DNA from 3 places in the Streptomyces sp. NPDC029216 genome. Region 3 is predicted to be linked to each of the others. Evidence: riboswitches for the same ligand, from Rfam matches in the RefSeq annotation. Region 3 holds a riboswitch; each other region holds the start of a gene.
The links. Region 3 has a riboswitch for thiamine pyrophosphate ahead of thiO (glycine oxidase ThiO). Riboswitches for the same ligand answer to the same signal wherever they lie in the genome.
Positions count from the first base shown of each region.

Region 1 (5,220 bases), on a different contig from region 3:
ATCCAGTCCGTGTCCAGCCGGCGCAGGCTGTCCTCGACGGCGCGGACGATCCAACGCCGCGAGTTCCCGCTGCGGTTGCGGCCCTCCCCCATCTGGAAGTGGACCTTGGTGGCGAGCACGACGTCGTCACGCCGCCCCTTGAGCGCCTTGCCGACGATCACCTCGGACTCGCCCGCGGAGTACATGTCCGCGGTGTCCACGAAGTTGATGCCCTGATCGAGCGCGGCGTGGATGATCCGCGCGCAGTCCTCGTGGTCCGGGTTACCCACCGCCCCGAACATCATCGTGCCGAGGCAGTGGGCACTCACCTCTATGCCGGTCCCGCCCAAATTCCGGTATCGCATGGTCATGCGGCCGCACTCTAGGAGCTGGAGTGCACTTCAACGCAAGACCTTTCCGGCAGCCCGTCAGGACCGGCCCGCGACTCCCCCCATGAGGTCTCGGGCCGGTCCCTCCGGCCGGCTCAGTCCGCCAGCGGCAGGTAGACGCGGTTCCCGGACGCGGCGAACTCGGCGGACTTCTCCGCCATGCCCGCCTCGATCTCCTCGGCCTTCAGGTCGCCGCCGTGCTCACGGCGGATGTCCTGGGAGATCTTCATCGAGCAGAACTTCGGACCGCACATGGAGCAGAAGTGGGCGGTCTTGGCCGGCTCGGCCGGGAGCGTCTCGTCGTGGAACTCACGGGCCGTGTCCGGGTCGAGGGCCAGGTTGAACTGGTCCTCCCAGCGGAACTCGAACCGCGCGTCCGACAGGGCGTCGTCCCACTCCTGGGCGCCCGGGTGGCCCTTCGCCAGGTCCGCCGCGTGGGCAGCGATCTTGTACGTGATGACGCCGGTCTTCACGTCGTCCCGGTTGGGCAGGCCCAGGTGCTCCTTGGGCGTCACGTAGCAGAGCATCGCGGTGCCCCACCAGGCGATCATCGCGGCGCCGATGCCGGAGGTGATGTGGTCGTACGCGGGAGCGACGTCCGTGGTCAGCGGGCCGAGCGTGTAGAACGGCGCCTCCTCGCAGATCTCCTGCTGGAGGTCGATGTTCTCCTTGATCTTGTGCATCGGGACGTGGCCCGGGCCCTCGATCATCGTCTGCACGTTGTGCCGCTTGGCGATCGTGTTGAGCTCGCCCAGCGTCTTCAGCTCCGCGAACTGCGCCGCGTCGTTGGCGTCGGCGATGGAGCCGGGGCGCAGGCCGTCACCCAGCGAGTAGGTGACGTCGTACGCCGCGAGGATCTCGCAGAGCTCCTCGAAGTTCGTGTAGAGGAAGTTCTCCTTGTGGTGCGCCAGGCACCACGCGGCCATGATCGAGCCGCCGCGCGAGACGATGCCGGTCTTGCGGCGGGCCGTCAGCGGCACGTACGGGAGCAGCACGCCGGCGTGGACCGTCATGTAGTCGACGCCCTGCTCGGCCTGCTCGATGACGGTGTCCTTGTAGATCTCCCAGGTCAGGTCCTCGGCACGGCCGTCGACCTTCTCCAGCGCCTGGTAGAGCGGCACGGTGCCGATCGGTACGGGGGAGTTGCGCAGGACCCACTCACGCGTGGTGTGGATGTTGCGGCCGGTCGAGAGGTCCATGACCGTGTCGGCGCCCCACTTGGTGGCCCAGGTCATCTTGTCGACCTCCTCCTCGATGGAGGAGGTGACGGCCGAGTTGCCGATGTTGGCGTTGACCTTCACCAGGAACCTCTTGCCGATGATCATCGGCTCGATCTCCGGGTGGTTCACGTTGGCCGGAAGCACCGCGCGGCCCGCGGCGATCTCCTCGCGGACGACCTCGGGGGAGACGTTCTCGCGGATCGCGACGTACTCCATCTCCGGGGTGATCTCGCCCCGGCGGGCGTACGCGAGCTGCGTGACGGCCTGGCCGCCACGGCCCCGGCGCGGCAGGCGCGGGCGGCCGGGGAAGACCGCGTCGAGGTTCTTGAGGCCGCCGCGGGGCGAGGTGTGCTTGATGCCGTCGTCCTCGGGGCGGACGGGGCGACCCGCGTACTCCTCGGTGTCACCGCGGCCGATGATCCAGTTCTCGCGCAGCGGCGGCAGGCCGCGGCGTACGTCGGTCTCGATCTGCGGGTCGGTGTACGGACCGGACGTGTCGTAGAGCGTGACGTCCTTGCCGTTGGTGAGGTGGACCTGGCGGACCGGCACCCGGATGTCCGGGCGGGAACCCGCCAGGTATCCCTTGTGCCAGCCGGGCTGGCGCTCGGTCTGGCCGTCGGCGTTCTGGCCGGCGGCAGGCGTGCGTGCGTCCTGAATGGTCATGAGACCTGATCTCCCTACGCCGGCATTACCCGGTAACAGGTTCGGCGGTCGACGCAGCCTCCTCCCGTACGCAATCTCCTGCGCGTACGGTGATCAGCGCCCTCTCAGCCCGGTGCTCCGAGCTCCCGCGTTGTGCAAAGTAGCCCCCACGCTAGCGTCATCTGTGGCGTGCTGAATAGTGGGCCCCCTCATCTGTTGCGATGATCTGCCGGTGACGACCTCGCCGCAGCCCCCCAACGAGCCCACAGAGCCCTTCGGCCACACCGGTCACGATCACGCGGCCCACGGGCACGCGGCCGGCGTTCCACAGGGTCCCTCCCACAGCCACGGGCATGGCCACGGCCATGGGCACGGCCACGGGCCGGCGGCCCCGGTCTCCAAGCACCTGCGCAAGGTGATTTCCGCCGTCCTGATCCCCTTCGCCGTCGCCGTGTTCGTCGGCCTGGTGGTGCTGTGGCCCGGCGGCGCCCCGGCGCACGAGCGCACCGGGGTGGGCTTCGACCGCCAGACCCAGCAGGGCCGGGTCGTCGCCCTCTCGGAGGTCGACTGCAAGGCGGTGAACGCCGCCCAGGCACCGCCGACCGGCGGCACCTCCACCCCCGAGGGGCGCGAGGCGCGGCCGGGGCAGACCGGCGCGTGCAAGAGGGCCACCGTCGAGGTCACCACCGGGCCGGAGAAGGGCCGCGTCTTCTTCGAGATCGTCCAGCCGGGTGCGCCACGGCAGCTGGAGAGGGACCAGGAGGTGGTGGTCGCCTTCGCGCCGGACGCTCCGCGCGACCTCCAGTACTCCGTGATCGACCTGAACCGGAAGTTCCCGGTGGCCCTGCTCGCGGGGATCTTCGCGGTCGCGGTGGTGGTCGTCGGCCGGATGCGCGGGCTGTTCGCGCTCATCGCCCTCGTGGTCAGCTTCGGGGTGCTGACCCTCTTCATCCTCCCGGCGATCCTGCAGGGTTCGAATCCCCTGGTCGTCGCGGTCGTCGGGGCCAGCGCGATCATGCTGATCGCGCTCTACATGTGCCACGGACTGACCGCGCGCACCTCGGTCGCCGTGCTCGGCACCCTGGTCTCGCTGCTGCTGATCGGCCTGCTGGGCTCACTGTTCATCGGCTGGGCCTTCCTGAGCGGGAACACAGACGACAACACCGGCCTGATCCACGGGCTCTACCCGGACATCGACATGAGCGGTTTGCTGCTCGCAGGCGTGATCATCGGATCGCTCGGCGTACTCGACGACGTGACCGTCACTCAGACCTCGGCCGTCTGGGAACTCCACCAGGCCGACCCCGACATGGGCCCGCGCGCCCTGTACCGGGCCGCCATCCGGATCGGACGCGACCACATCGCGTCCGTCGTCAACACGCTCGTACTGGCCTACGCGGGCGCGGCTTTGCCCCTGCTCCTCCTGTTCTCCATCGCGAACAGCAGTATGGGGACCGTGGCCAACAGCGAGCTGGTGGCGGAGGAGATCGTACGGACCCTCGTGGGCTCGATCGGACTCGTGGCCTCGGTGCCCGTGACCACGGCGCTGGCCGCTCTGGTGGTCTCCGCGGACCGGCCCGGCCCCGCCGCCGCCGCGGCGCCGGCCCGCGGCGGCCGGGGCCGGCGGCGCAAGCGCTGACGGGGCGGGGCGGGGCAAGGAGGGGCTCCGGATCGGAGCCGCTCAGCCCGCGTTCTGCTCGTTCTGCTGCTGCGCCTCGGCGAGGATCCTGCCGAGCTCCTCGTCGAGGGTCTCCTCGAAGTCGCCGAGGCTGCGCTCCTGACCGAGCGGAACGAGCCGGTCGGTCCGGTCGAGGAACGCGACGAGCGGGGCCGCGCCGGCCCGGAAGAGGGCCCGGTCGCCGCCGACCTGGAGGCGGATGTGGACGTCGGAGAGCTCTCCCGGCTCGGTCGGGGCGATGTGCACATCGCCGTCGCCGCACGGCCTGTTGATGCCGTCGAGGAGCAGCTCCCGGCCGAACGCCCAGGTCACCGGGGCGTCTCCGGGAAGGTGGAAGGTCAGGCGTACGGCATAGGGGTCACGGGCGTCGTACCGGAGTTCCACCGGGATCCGGAACGCGAGCTCCTCGGAAACGAGGAAGCTCATCATGACCTCTGCCTGTACCGACTCGCGCATTGCCTACCCCGCTGTAGTGGAAGTGGCCAGGAATGATCCCCCAGGGCCCTCTTGACAAGGGTGGTGGAAGCGCAAGCAGATCACAAGGAGTGAGTTTTCAGATACTGATAGAGAAGGAGAGGGTGCTCAACAGCGCGCCTACTTCACTCCGTAGTCGATCGACTACACACAGCAAGCGAGATTCCTGGTGCACAGGTAGAGAAATGGCCATCGTCGCGGCGGTGTCGCCGGCGGTGATCGGGATGGCCGCGCACACCGTGCCCAGGGCGTACTCCTGACGTTCGATCACCGGCTGCATCCGCTCCAGGGCGCCGATCCGCTCTTCCAGGGCGTGCATGTCCCGCACCGTGTAGGGCGTGATGCTCTCGACCGGGTGGCGGTCGTAGTGGTCCCTGCGCGTCTTCTCGTCCAACTGCCCCAGCAGGCACTGGCCGATGGCGTGCGCGTGGGCGGTGGCGCGGAAGTCGGCCCATTCCTCGCAGGCGGGGTTCGCCGGGGTGTCCGAGACACCCACGACCTCGATCTCACCCTCGCGGTAGACCGCGAAGTAGACGGGGGCCCCGACCACGTCGCGGAAGTGCGCGAGCGAGTCGAGGATCATGCTGCGACGTTTCTGCTGAAGTCCCCCGTGCCCCAACCGGGCGGCGGCGTCGCCGAGGAGGAACACCCCGCCCTCCCGGCGCAGATAGCCCTCGTGCGTCAGGGTGCGCAGCAGGTGGTACGCGGTGGGGAGCGGGAGCCCGGCCTCGCGCGCCAGCTGTTTCGCCGGGGCTCCCCCACTATGGGAGGCCGCCGCTTCCAGCAGCCTGAGAGCCCTCTGCACCGATCCGATCAGCGTCGGCACACCGGCATTGTG
Region 1 covers NZ_JBEZWL010000001.1:64,217-69,436, reverse strand. The annotation lists gene AB0F18_RS00320 (aldo/keto reductase) at 1-344, opposite strand, end outside; gene thiC (phosphomethylpyrimidine synthase ThiC) at 464-2,251, opposite strand; TPP riboswitch at 2,246-2,390, opposite strand; gene AB0F18_RS00310 (YibE/F family protein) at 2,463-3,869, shown strand; gene AB0F18_RS00305 (SsgA family sporulation/cell division regulator) at 3,912-4,364, opposite strand; gene AB0F18_RS00300 (helix-turn-helix domain-containing protein) at 4,462-5,208, opposite strand.
Region 1: linked by a shared signal. The riboswitch ahead of thiC (phosphomethylpyrimidine synthase ThiC) and the one ahead of thiO (glycine oxidase ThiO) in region 3 are both predicted to bind thiamine pyrophosphate.

Region 2 (5,220 bases), on a different contig from region 3:
GCCGCGGCGAGGGGGCCAGCGCCCGGGCCAGGGCGACCCGCTGCTGCTCACCGCCGGACAGCGAGGCCACCGCCCGGCCCTGGGCCCCCGGGAGCCCGACCAGTTCCAGCAGGCCCGCGACCCGCTCCGCGTACCCGGCCTTCGCGGAGCCCCGTACGCGCAGGCCGAAGCCGACGTTCCCGCCGACGTCCCGGTGCGGGAACAGCTGGTGGTCCTGGAACATCAGGCCCACCCCGCGCCGGTGCACCGGCACCCCGGCCTGGTCGGCGCCCCCCAGCAGCACCCGCCCGGCGGAGGGCGGCTGCAGTCCGGCCACCACCCGCAGCAGGGTGGACTTGCCGCTGCCGCTCGGCCCCAGCACGCAGACGGTCTCGTGCTCGGCGACCTCCAGGTCCACCGCGTCCACGACCGCCCGGTCGCCGAAGCGGACCGTCACCCCTTCGAGCCGGAGCAGGGTCATCAGAACTCTCCCGAGGTCTTGTCGGGTCGCAGTCGCTCCAGCACCAGCAGGGACACCGCGCACACCAGCATCAGAATCGTGCTCAGGGCCATGGCCTGCCCGTAGTTCATCTCACCGGCCCGCCCCAGCAGCCGGGCCACGGCCACCGGCAGCGTCGGACGGTCCGGCCGGGCGATGAACACCGTCGCGCCGAACTCGCCCAGCGAGACCGCGAAGGCGAAGCCCGCCGCGATCAGCACCGCCCGCCGCACCAGCGGCAGGTCCACCTCCCGCCAGACCCGCAGCGGCGAGGCCCCCAGCACGGCCGCGGCCTCCCGCAGCCGCCCGTCCACCGCCCGCAGCACCGGCAGCATCGTCCGGACCACGAACGGCACCCCGACCAGCGCCTGCGCCAGAGGCACCAGGATCCAGGATGTCCGCAGGTCCAGCGGCGGCTCGTCCAGGGTGATCAGGAACCCGAAGCCCACCGTCACGGCGGACACCCCCAGCGGCAGCATCAGCAGCGCGTCGAAGCCGCGGACGAAGCGGCCCGCCCGCCGGGCCAGCGCCGCGGCCGCGAGACCGCCGACGGCCAGGGCGATGGCGGTGGCGGCGAGCGCGTACTGCAGGGAGTTCCAGATGGCCTCCAGCGGCGGCACCAGAAACGTTCCGCCTCCGGAACCCGCCTCCTGGAGGGCCCGGTAGAACCCGAACCCGTACCCGCCTGGCGCATCCAGGGACCGCTCCACCAGCACCGCCAGCGGGGCCACGATCAGCAGCGCCACGGTCAGCAGCACCCCGCCCAGCAGCCCGCGCTGCGCCCAGCCGCGCGGCGGGTGCGCGGTGCGCGCGGGGTCGACGAGCCGCAGCGCGGTCTCCCTGAGGCGCACGGTCCGGGCGTGCACGCCGAGGATCACCCCGACGGCAGCGAACTGGACCAGCGTCAGCACCGCGGCCGTCGGCAGGTCCAGCAGCTGCGCCGTCTGCCGGTAGACCTCGACCTCCAGCGTGGCGTACGAGGGCCCGCCCAGGATCTGTACGACGCCGAAGGAGCTGAAGGTGAACAGGAACACCATCAGCGCGGCGGCGGCCACCGCCGGGGCGAGCGCGGGCAGGGTCACCCGCCGCCAGGCCGCGAACCGCCCGGCCCCCAGTACCCGGGCGGCCTCCTCCTGGCGCGGGTCCAGCTGGGCCCACAGCCCGCCGACCGTCCGTACGACGACGGCGTAGTTGAAGAAGACGTGGGCGAGCAGGATCGCCCACACGGTGGTGTCCAGCCGCACGCCCCACAGCTCGTCCAGCAGCCCGCCGCGCCCGACCAGTGCCAGGAAGGCCGTGCCGACGACCACGGTCGGCAGCACGAAGGGGACGGTGACCAGCGCGCGCAGCAGCTGCTTGCCGGGGAAGGAGAAGCGCGCGAAGACGTACGCGCCGGGGAGCGCGACGAGCAGGGTGAGCGCGGTCGAGGCGAGCGCCTGCCAGGTGGTGAACCACAGCACCCCGGCGATGTCGGGCTGGGTGAGGACCTCGCCGATCCGGCCGAACCGCCAGCCCTCGTCCGTCCTGAACCCGCGGCCGACGATCGCGGTGACGGGATAGGCGAAGAACAGCCCGAAGAAGGCGAGCGGCACGGCCATCAGAGCCAGTCTGACGGCGGTGGCACGCCCGCCTTCCTTCGGGGAGCCGTCGCGAACTACTTCACGACGATCGAGGACCATGCCTTGACCCACTGGTCACGGTTCTTCGCGATGGTCTCGGGGGCCACGTTCTCGGGCTTGTCGACCACCACGCCGTGCTTCGTGAACACCTCCGGCAGCTTCGCGTCCTTGACCACCGGGTTCACGAACATCTGGAGCGGCATGTCCTCCTGGAACTTCTTGCCGATCAGGAAGTCGATGAGGGCCTTGCCGCCCTCCTCGTTCTTCGCGCCCTTCAGCAGACCGGCGAACTCGACCTGGCGGAAGCAGGTGCCGGTGGCCACGCCCGTGGGGGCCTCGGCCGGCTGGGGCTCGCCGTAGAGGACCTCGACCGGCGGGCTGGAGGCGTAGGAGACGACCAGCGGGCGGTCGCCCTTGGCCTTCTTGCCGCCCGCGGAGCCGGAGAAGCGCTCGTTGTAGGCCTGCTCCCAGCCGTCGACGACCTCGACGCCGTTGGCCTTGAGCTTGGTCCAGTAGTCCTTCCAGCCGTCCTCGCCGTACTTGCCGACGGAGGCGAGGAGGAAGCCGAGGCCGGGCGAGGAGGTGGCGGCGTTCTCGGTGACCAGCAGGTCCTTGTACTCCGGCTTGACCAGGTCGTCCAGCGTCTGCGGCGGGGCGATCTTCTTGTCGGCGAAGTAGGCCTTGTCGTAGTTGACGCAGATGTCGCCGGAGTCGACCGGGGTGACCCGGTGCTGCTTGTCGAGGACGTACTCGGGCTTGACGTCCGCCAGGCCCTTGGCCTCGTACGGGGTGAAGATCCCGTTGTCGAGGGCGCGGGAGAGGAGCGTGTTGTCGACGCCGAAGAAGACGTCGCCGCGCGGGGAGCCCTTGGTGAGGATCTCCTGGTTGAGCGCGGCGCCGGCGTCCCCGGACTTCAGCACCTTGACGGTGTAGCCGCTCTGCTGCTCGAACTCCTTGAGGACCGATTCGGTCACGTTGAAGGAGTCGTGGGAGACCAGCGTGATGGTCTTGGACTTCGGGGAGCCGCTCGCGGCGGCCCCGTCCTTGTCCTTGGTAGCGCCGCCGCACGCGGCGAGCGTGCTGACGCCGAGGGCCGCGGCCAGCGCCGCACCCGCGATCTTCTTGGTGGTGCTCACGGTTCATTCCTCCTGGGTTGACCAGGAGAAGACGCGGCCCTGCCCGGCCGCTCTGGTGGAGCGGGGCGCCCGGGCAGGGCGCAACAGCTTGAGGTGGTGACCGAACTTCCTACCCAGAATGACCTGGGCGAGGTTCAGAGGGTCTGCGGCCACGGTGCTCGATCTGAAAACGTGTTGCCGCACTCTCAGCGCTGTGGCGCTCCCCTGTCGGAATATGCAGATGTACGCGGGCCAGCCTACCGCTCGCTCGCGGCGAGCTGTCCGCACGCACCGTCGATCTCCTGACCGCGGGTGTCCCGCACGGTCACGGGCACGCCGTGCCGGGCGATGGCCTCGACGAAGGCCTTCTCGTCCTCGGGGCGCGAGGCGGTCCACTTCGAGCCCGGGGTCGGGTTCAGCGGGATCAGGTTGACGTGCACGCGCTTGCCCTTGAGCAGGCGGCCGAGCAGGTCGCCGCGCCAGGCCTGGTCGTTGATGTCGCGGATCAGGGCGTACTCGATGGAGATGCGGCGGCCGGACTTCTCGGCGTACTCCCAGGCCGCGTCGAGGACCTCGCGGACCTTCCAGCGGGTGTTCACGGGGACGAGGGTGTCGCGCAGCTCGTCGTCCGGGGCGTGCAGGGAGACGGCGAGGCGGCACTTGAAGCCCTCGTCGGCGAACCGCAGCATGGCCGGGACCAGGCCGACGGTGGAGACGGTGATGCCGCGCTGCGACAGGCCCAGGCCGTCGGGCTCCGGGTCGGTGAGGCGGCGGATGGCGCCGACGACGCGGTTGTAGTTGGCGAGCGGCTCGCCCATGCCCATGAAGACGATGTTGGACAGGCGGGCGGGGCCGCCGGGGACCTCCCCGTCGCGCAGCGCGCGCATGCCGTCGACGATCTGGTGCACGATCTCGGCGGTGGAGAGGTTGCGGTCGAGGCCGGCCTGGCCGGTGGCGCAGAACGGGCAGTTCATACCGCAGCCGGCCTGCGAGGAGATGCACATGGTGACCCGGTCGGGGTAGCGCATCAGCACGGACTCGACGAGCGTGCCGTCGTGCAGCTTCCACAGGGTCTTGCGGGTGGTGTCGTCGTCGCAGCTGATGTGCCGGACCACGTTCATGAGCTCCGGCAGCAGCTCCTGCTGGAGCTTCTCGCGCGAGGCGGCCGGGATGTCGGTCCACTCGGCCGGGTCGTGCGCGTAGCGGGCGAAGTAGTGCTGGGAGAGCTGCTTGGCCCGGAACGGCTTCTCGCCGATCGCGGCCACCGCCTCGCGGCGCTCGGCCGGGGTGAGGTCGGCGAGGTGCCGGGGCGGCTTCTTGGCCCCGCGCGGCGCGACGAAAGTGAGCTCACCCGGAGCGGGACGGGGGGCCATGCGGTACTCCTCGGTACGACGGGGTGGGGGTCACCCCGCGCGTGCAGGGCCGGTCCGCGGCGGCTCGGCCGCTGGACGGAAAGAGCGCGCCGCGTGAACACGGCGCGCCCTCCAGGATAACCCGGCCCGGACCCGTCAGCCGGTGCCGACGAAGGCCGCCAGCAGCAGCCAGACGACCGGGGCCGTCGGCAGCAGGGAGTCGAGGCGGTCCATGATGCCCCCGTGGCCCGGGAGCAGCGTACCCATGTCCTTGATGCCCAGGTCACGCTTGATCATCGACTCGCCGAGGTCGCCCAGGGTCGCGCTGACGGCGACGGCCAGGCCCAGCAGCAGGCCCTGCCACCAGGAGCCCCCGTCGATCAGGAACTCCATGCACAGCGCGCCGGCCGCCATTGCGAAGGCCACCGCTCCGAAGAGTCCCTCGCGGGTCTTCCCGGGGCTGATGCGGGGGGCGAGCTTGGTCTTGCCGAAGCGCCAGCCCACGGCGTAGGCCCCGGTGTCGCTGACGACGGTCAGCAGCAGGAAGGTCACCACCCGCTGCGGGCCGTCCTCGGCCGTGAGGAGCATCGCGACGAAGGTGGCCAGGAAGGGCACGTAGAACGCCGCGAAGACGCCCGCGGTGACGTCCTTGAGGT
Region 2 covers NZ_JBEZWL010000003.1:19,179-24,398, forward strand. The annotation lists gene AB0F18_RS01840 (ABC transporter ATP-binding protein) at 1-460, opposite strand, end outside; gene AB0F18_RS01845 (iron ABC transporter permease) at 460-2,076, opposite strand; gene AB0F18_RS01850 (thiamine ABC transporter substrate-binding protein) at 2,133-3,233, opposite strand; TPP riboswitch at 3,322-3,449, opposite strand; gene rlmN (23S rRNA (adenine(2503)-C(2))-methyltransferase RlmN) at 3,470-4,585, opposite strand; gene AB0F18_RS01860 (phosphatidate cytidylyltransferase) at 4,721-5,220, opposite strand, start outside.
Region 2: linked by a shared signal. The riboswitch ahead of AB0F18_RS01850 (thiamine ABC transporter substrate-binding protein) and the one ahead of thiO (glycine oxidase ThiO) in region 3 are both predicted to bind thiamine pyrophosphate.

Region 3 (5,220 bases):
GCAGGGCGGCGGCGTCGGAGGGGCGCAGCTCGGGGGCGCGGGCGGTGGCGTGGGCGACGAGCTCGTCGAGGGCGGCGGGGAGCCCGGGGACGGCGGCCGACGGGGGCGGGACGTCCTCGTTGAGGTGCTGGAAGAGCACCTGGGCGGGGCTTCCGCCGGTGTGCGGCTTGGAGCCGGTGAGCATCTCGTACAGCACGACGCCGCAGGCGTAGACGTCCACGCGGGTGTCGTAGATCCCGTCCTCGATCTGCTCGGGGGCGAGGTAGGAGACGGTGCCGAGGATCGAGCCGGTGGTGTGGGTGGCGGCGTCCACGGAGCGGACCAGGCCGAAGTCGGCGACCTTGACGCGGCCGTCGTCGCCGATCAGGACGTTCTCGGGCTTGATGTCCCGGTGGACGAAGCCGGCGCGGTGCGCGGTGCCGAGGGCGGCGAGGACGGGTTCGAGGATGTCGAGCGCCGCCCGCGGCTGGAGCGCGCCGCGCTCGCGCAGGACGTCGCGCAGGGTGCAGCCGGAGACGTACTCCATGGCGAGGTACGTGTACGGCCCGTCGGTGCCCTGGTCGAAGACGGCGACCACATTGGGGTGCGCGAGGCGGGCCACGGACTTCGCCTCACGGATGAACCGGTCGACGAAGGCGGCGTCGGCGGCCAGGTCCGGATGCATGATCTTGAGCGCGAGGACCCGGTCGAGGCGGGTGTCGAGGGCCCGGTAGACCGTCGCCATGCCGCCTGCGGCGATGCGGGCGTCGACGCGGTAGCGGCCGTCGAGCAGGCGTCCGACGAGGGGGTCTTCCAGGGTCGTATCCACCCGGCGATTCTACGAGGGGCTGCGCCGGCGCCGGCCGGGGTGTCCACGTCTTGCAGCGCAGCCGTGACACGGGGCCCGGCATCGCCCCCGCGAGGGGCCGGGGGCCGGGCGGTGGCTGCCCACCCGCCTCACGGCGGGCTCCCCGCCCCTCCCCGACCCCGGTCAGCCGTTCCCGTCCGCCCCCGGGCCACCGCCGAACCCCCGACCCCGCCTCGCCGTCGGGGAAGCCGGGCGACCCCTCAGAACGCCGGCCGCTCCGGGTCCAAGGCGGCGCGGCCGTCCGCCGGGGAGGAGGCGTGGGCGAAGCGGCGTTGGGGGATGCGGCCCGCGCGGTGGGCCAGGCGGCCCGCCGAGACGGCGTCGCGCATGGCCGCCGCCATGAGGACCGGCTCCTGTGCGCGGGTCACCGCGGAGGCCAGCATGACCCCCGCGCACCCCAGCTCCATCGCGAGCGCGGCGTCCGACGCCGTCCCCGCCCCCGCGTCGAGGATCACCGGCACCCCGGCCCGCTCCACGATCAGCTCGAAGTTGTGCGGGTTGCGGATGCCCATCCCGGAGCCGATCGGCGAGCCCAGCGGCATGATCGCCGCACAGCCCACGTCCTCCAGCTTCCGGGCGAGGACCGGGTCGTCGTTGGTGTAGGGGAGGACCGTGAAGCCCTCGTCGACCAGCACCTCCGCCGCGTCCAGCAGCTCGACGCCGTCCGGCAGCAGCGTCCGCTCGTCCGCGACCACCTCCAGCTTGATCCAGTCCGTGCCCAGCGCCTCCCGTGCCAGCCGGGCCGTCAGTACGGCCTCGCCGGCCGTGAAGCAGCCCGCGGTGTTCGGCAGGACCGCGATGCCGAGCTTGGACAGGACCGACAGGACCGAGCCCTGCACCGTCGGGTCCAGGCGGCGCATCGCGACCGTGGTCAGTTCGGTGCCGGAGGCGATCAGGGCGCGTTCCAGGACGTCCAGGCTCGGGGCCCCGCCCGTGCCCATGATCAGGCGGGAGGAGAAGGTCCGGCCGCCCAGGGTGAACAGATCGTCGGCCATCGCGCTCAGCCTCCCTGGACCGCGGTGAGGATCTCCACCCGGTCGCCGTCGCCGACCGCGGTGTACGGCCACTGCCCGCGCGGGACGACCGTCTCGTTGAGGGCGGCGGCCACGCCGGAGGCGGCGGCGGTCAGGGTGGCGACCACGGCGTCGAGGGTGGTGCCGGCCGCGACCTCGCGCGGCTCGCCGTTGACGGAGATGGTCATGCGAGGGACTCCTGACGCGTGGAGGAGAAGCGGCGGGGGGTGAAGGGGCGGGCGATCTCCGGCACGGTGCCGGTGGTCAGCAGCTCCGCCATGACGTCGCCGGTGAGCGGGGTCAGCAGGACCCCGTTGCGGTAGTGGCCGGTGGCCAGGTGCAGGCCGGGCAGGTCGGTCGGGCCGAGGAGCGGCGCGTTGTCGGGGGAGCACGGGCGCAGCCCCGCCCGGGTCTCGACGAGCGGGAGCTCGGTGATGCCGGGGACCAGCTCGTGGGCGTCGCGCAGCAGCTCGTAGACCCCGCCGGCGGTGACGGTGGTGTCCCAGCCGAGCTCCTCGCTGGTGGCGCCGAGGACGAGCTCGCCGTTCTCGCGCGGCACCAGGTAGACGTGGCTGCCGCGCACCACGGCCCGTACCGTCCGCGACAGGAACGGCGCGTAGGCGGGCGGTACGGCGAGCCGCAGCACCTGCCCCTTCACCGGCCGTACGGGCGGCAGGACGTGTGCCGGTACGCCCTCCAGCCGGCCGCTGAGCGAGCCCGCGGCGAGGACCACCTGGTCGGCGCGCAGCTCCGTGCCGCCGTCGAGCAGTGCGCCCGAGGCCCGGTCGGCGGTGACGAGCAGCCGGCGGGCGCTCGCCCGGTGGATGGCCACGCCGGCCCGCTCGCAGGCGGCCAGCAGCGCGGCCGCGAGGCGGCGCGGGTCCACCTGGTGGTCCCCGTCGACGCGCAGCCCGCCGCGCACCCCCGGGGCGAGCATGGGTTCCAGGCGGCGGCACTCGCGGCCGGTGAGCCACTCGGACTCCAGGCCGCAGCGGCGCTGGAGGGCGTGGAGTTCCCGCAGGTGGAGGCGGTCGTCGGCGTCGAGGGCGACGGCCAGGGTGCCGCAGGCGCGGTAGCCGAGGTCCATACCCCCGCTGGCCTCGGTGAGCTCGGCGGCGAACTCCGGGTAGCGGGCGGCGGAGGCCACGTTGAGCCCCAGCAGGGTTTCCTCGCCGTAGTGCAGCTCGGTGACGGCGGCGAGCATGCCGGCCGCGACCCGGGCGGCGCCGCCGCCGGGGTCCGGATCGGCGAGCGCGGTGCGCAGCCCGCGCCGGGCCGCCCGCCAGGCGGTGACCAGGCCGATGATCCCGCCACCGATGACGAGGACGTCGTGGCCCCGGTGGTCGGATCCCTTGTCGGATGCGTGCATGGGCGTCCAGCCCCTCCCTTCGCCGGCATGACCCGGATCAGGTTCGTACGGTCGGAGGCCGGCCAGCCTCCCTCTCAGCCCGGTGCGCCCGGACTCCCGCGATAGGTACGGTGGCCAGCGTAACCCCGGGGAGGGTGCCGGGTAAGGCTGCCTCCCTGCGTCACCCCGACCCGCCTTTCCTGACGGGTCGTCAGCTGGCTAGGCTGGCCGCGTGAGTGAGCAGACGGAACAGACGAAGCCCGGTGTCGTGATCGTCGGCGCCGGAATGGCCGGGGTGCAGACCGCGGTGGCCCTGCGGGAACAGGGCTGGACCGGCCCCGTGACCCTGCTGGGCGCCGAACCCCACCAGCCCTACGACCGCCCCCCGCTGTCCAAGGCGGTGCTGCTCGGCAAGGCCGAGGACTCGGCCTTCGACGTGGACTTCGAGGGCCTGCGCATCACCCTGCGCCTGGGCACCGAGGTCACCGGGCTGCGCGCCGCCGACCGCGAGCTGGACACCGAAGCCGGCCCGGTCCCCTACGAGGTCCTCGTCCTGGCCACCGGGGCGACCCCGCTGACCCTGCCCGGCACCGGGGGCGTCCCCGGCGTCCACCTGCTGCGCACCCTCGACGACGCCGCCCGGCTGCGCCCGGTGCTGGCCGCCGCCCCCGAGATCGTCGTCGTCGGGGCCGGCTGGATCGGCGCCGAGTTCGCCACCGCCGCCCGCGAGGCCGGCTGCGCCGTCACCGTCGTCGAGGCGGCCGACCGGGTCCTCGCCGGGGCCCTGCCCGCGGAGGTCGCCGCCCCCATGGCCCGCTGGTACGCCGGAGCCGGGGCCACCCTGCTCACCGGTGCGAAGGTCGCCGGGATCGAGGAGGGCCGGGTGCTCCTCGCCGACGGCCGCGAGCTGCCCGCCGGGGCCGTCGTCGTCGGCATCGGCGCCCGCCCCGCCACCGACTGGCTCGACGGCAGCGGGATCGAGCGCGGCCCCGACGGCTCCGTCACCGCCGACGCCCACCTGCGCACCTCCCTGCCCGGGGTGTACGCCGTCGGCGACTGCTCCTCCTTCCCGTCCGCCCGCTACGGGGCCCGGCTGCTGGTCCACCACTGGGACAACGCCCTCCAGGGCCCCCGCGTGGTCGCGGCGAACATCGTCGCGGGCGAGGCCGTCCAGGCCTACGACCCCGTGCCGTACTTCTGGTCCGAGCAGTTCGGCCGCTTCGTCCAGTACGCGGGCCACCACGGCGGCGCCGACACCCTGCTGTGGCGCGGCGACCCCGACGGCGACGCCTGGTCGGTGTGCTGGCTGCGCGCGGGCGCCCTCGTCGCCGTCCTGGCCGTCGGCCGGCCCCGGGACCTGGCCCAGGGGCGCAAGCTGATCGAGTCGGGCGTCCCCGTCGACCCGGCCAAGGCCGCCGACGAGACCGTGCCGCTGAAGTCCGCCACCCTCTGACCGCCCCTCCGGCAGGGGCCCGTACCCGGACGCGGGCCCCGATCCGGGCGGATCCGCGTCTACGCGGACGGACTCGGACGGACGGGGCCAGGTACCGGCCGCCCCGCGGAGGTGGCAGGCTTGTGTCCGTGACCGAGATTGACGCAAAGATCGATGCCCTCGTCCCCTCCTGGCTGTACCTCCCCGACATCGCGGAGATGCTCGACATCGAGGTGACCCGGGTCCGCCAGATGGTCAAGGAAGGGCAGCTGATCGCCGTACGCCGGGGCGAGAACCGCGCCCTGCAGGTTCCGGCCCAGTTCATCGACGGCGACAAGGTCGTCAAGGGACTCGTCGGCCTGCTGACGGTGCTGCGCGACGACCGCTTCTCCGACGAGGAGATGCTGGAGTGGCTCTTCACCGAGGACCCCTCCCTGCCCGGAACCCCCGTGCAGGCGCTGCGCGAGAACCGCGGCACGGAGGTGAAGCGCCGCGCCCAGGCGCTCGCCCTCTGAGCGGCTGAACCACGGAAGCGGGCGGGCCGGGTAACCTCGGCCCGCCCGCATTCCTTCACCACCAG
Region 3 covers NZ_JBEZWL010000009.1:37,930-43,149, forward strand. The annotation lists gene pknB (Stk1 family PASTA domain-containing Ser/Thr kinase) at 1-808, opposite strand, end outside; gene AB0F18_RS05910 (thiazole synthase) at 1,048-1,842, opposite strand; gene thiS (sulfur carrier protein ThiS) at 1,848-2,048, opposite strand; gene thiO (glycine oxidase ThiO) at 2,045-3,229, opposite strand; TPP riboswitch at 3,227-3,339, opposite strand; gene AB0F18_RS05925 (FAD-dependent oxidoreductase) at 3,441-4,661, shown strand; gene AB0F18_RS05930 (Rv2175c family DNA-binding protein) at 4,790-5,155, shown strand.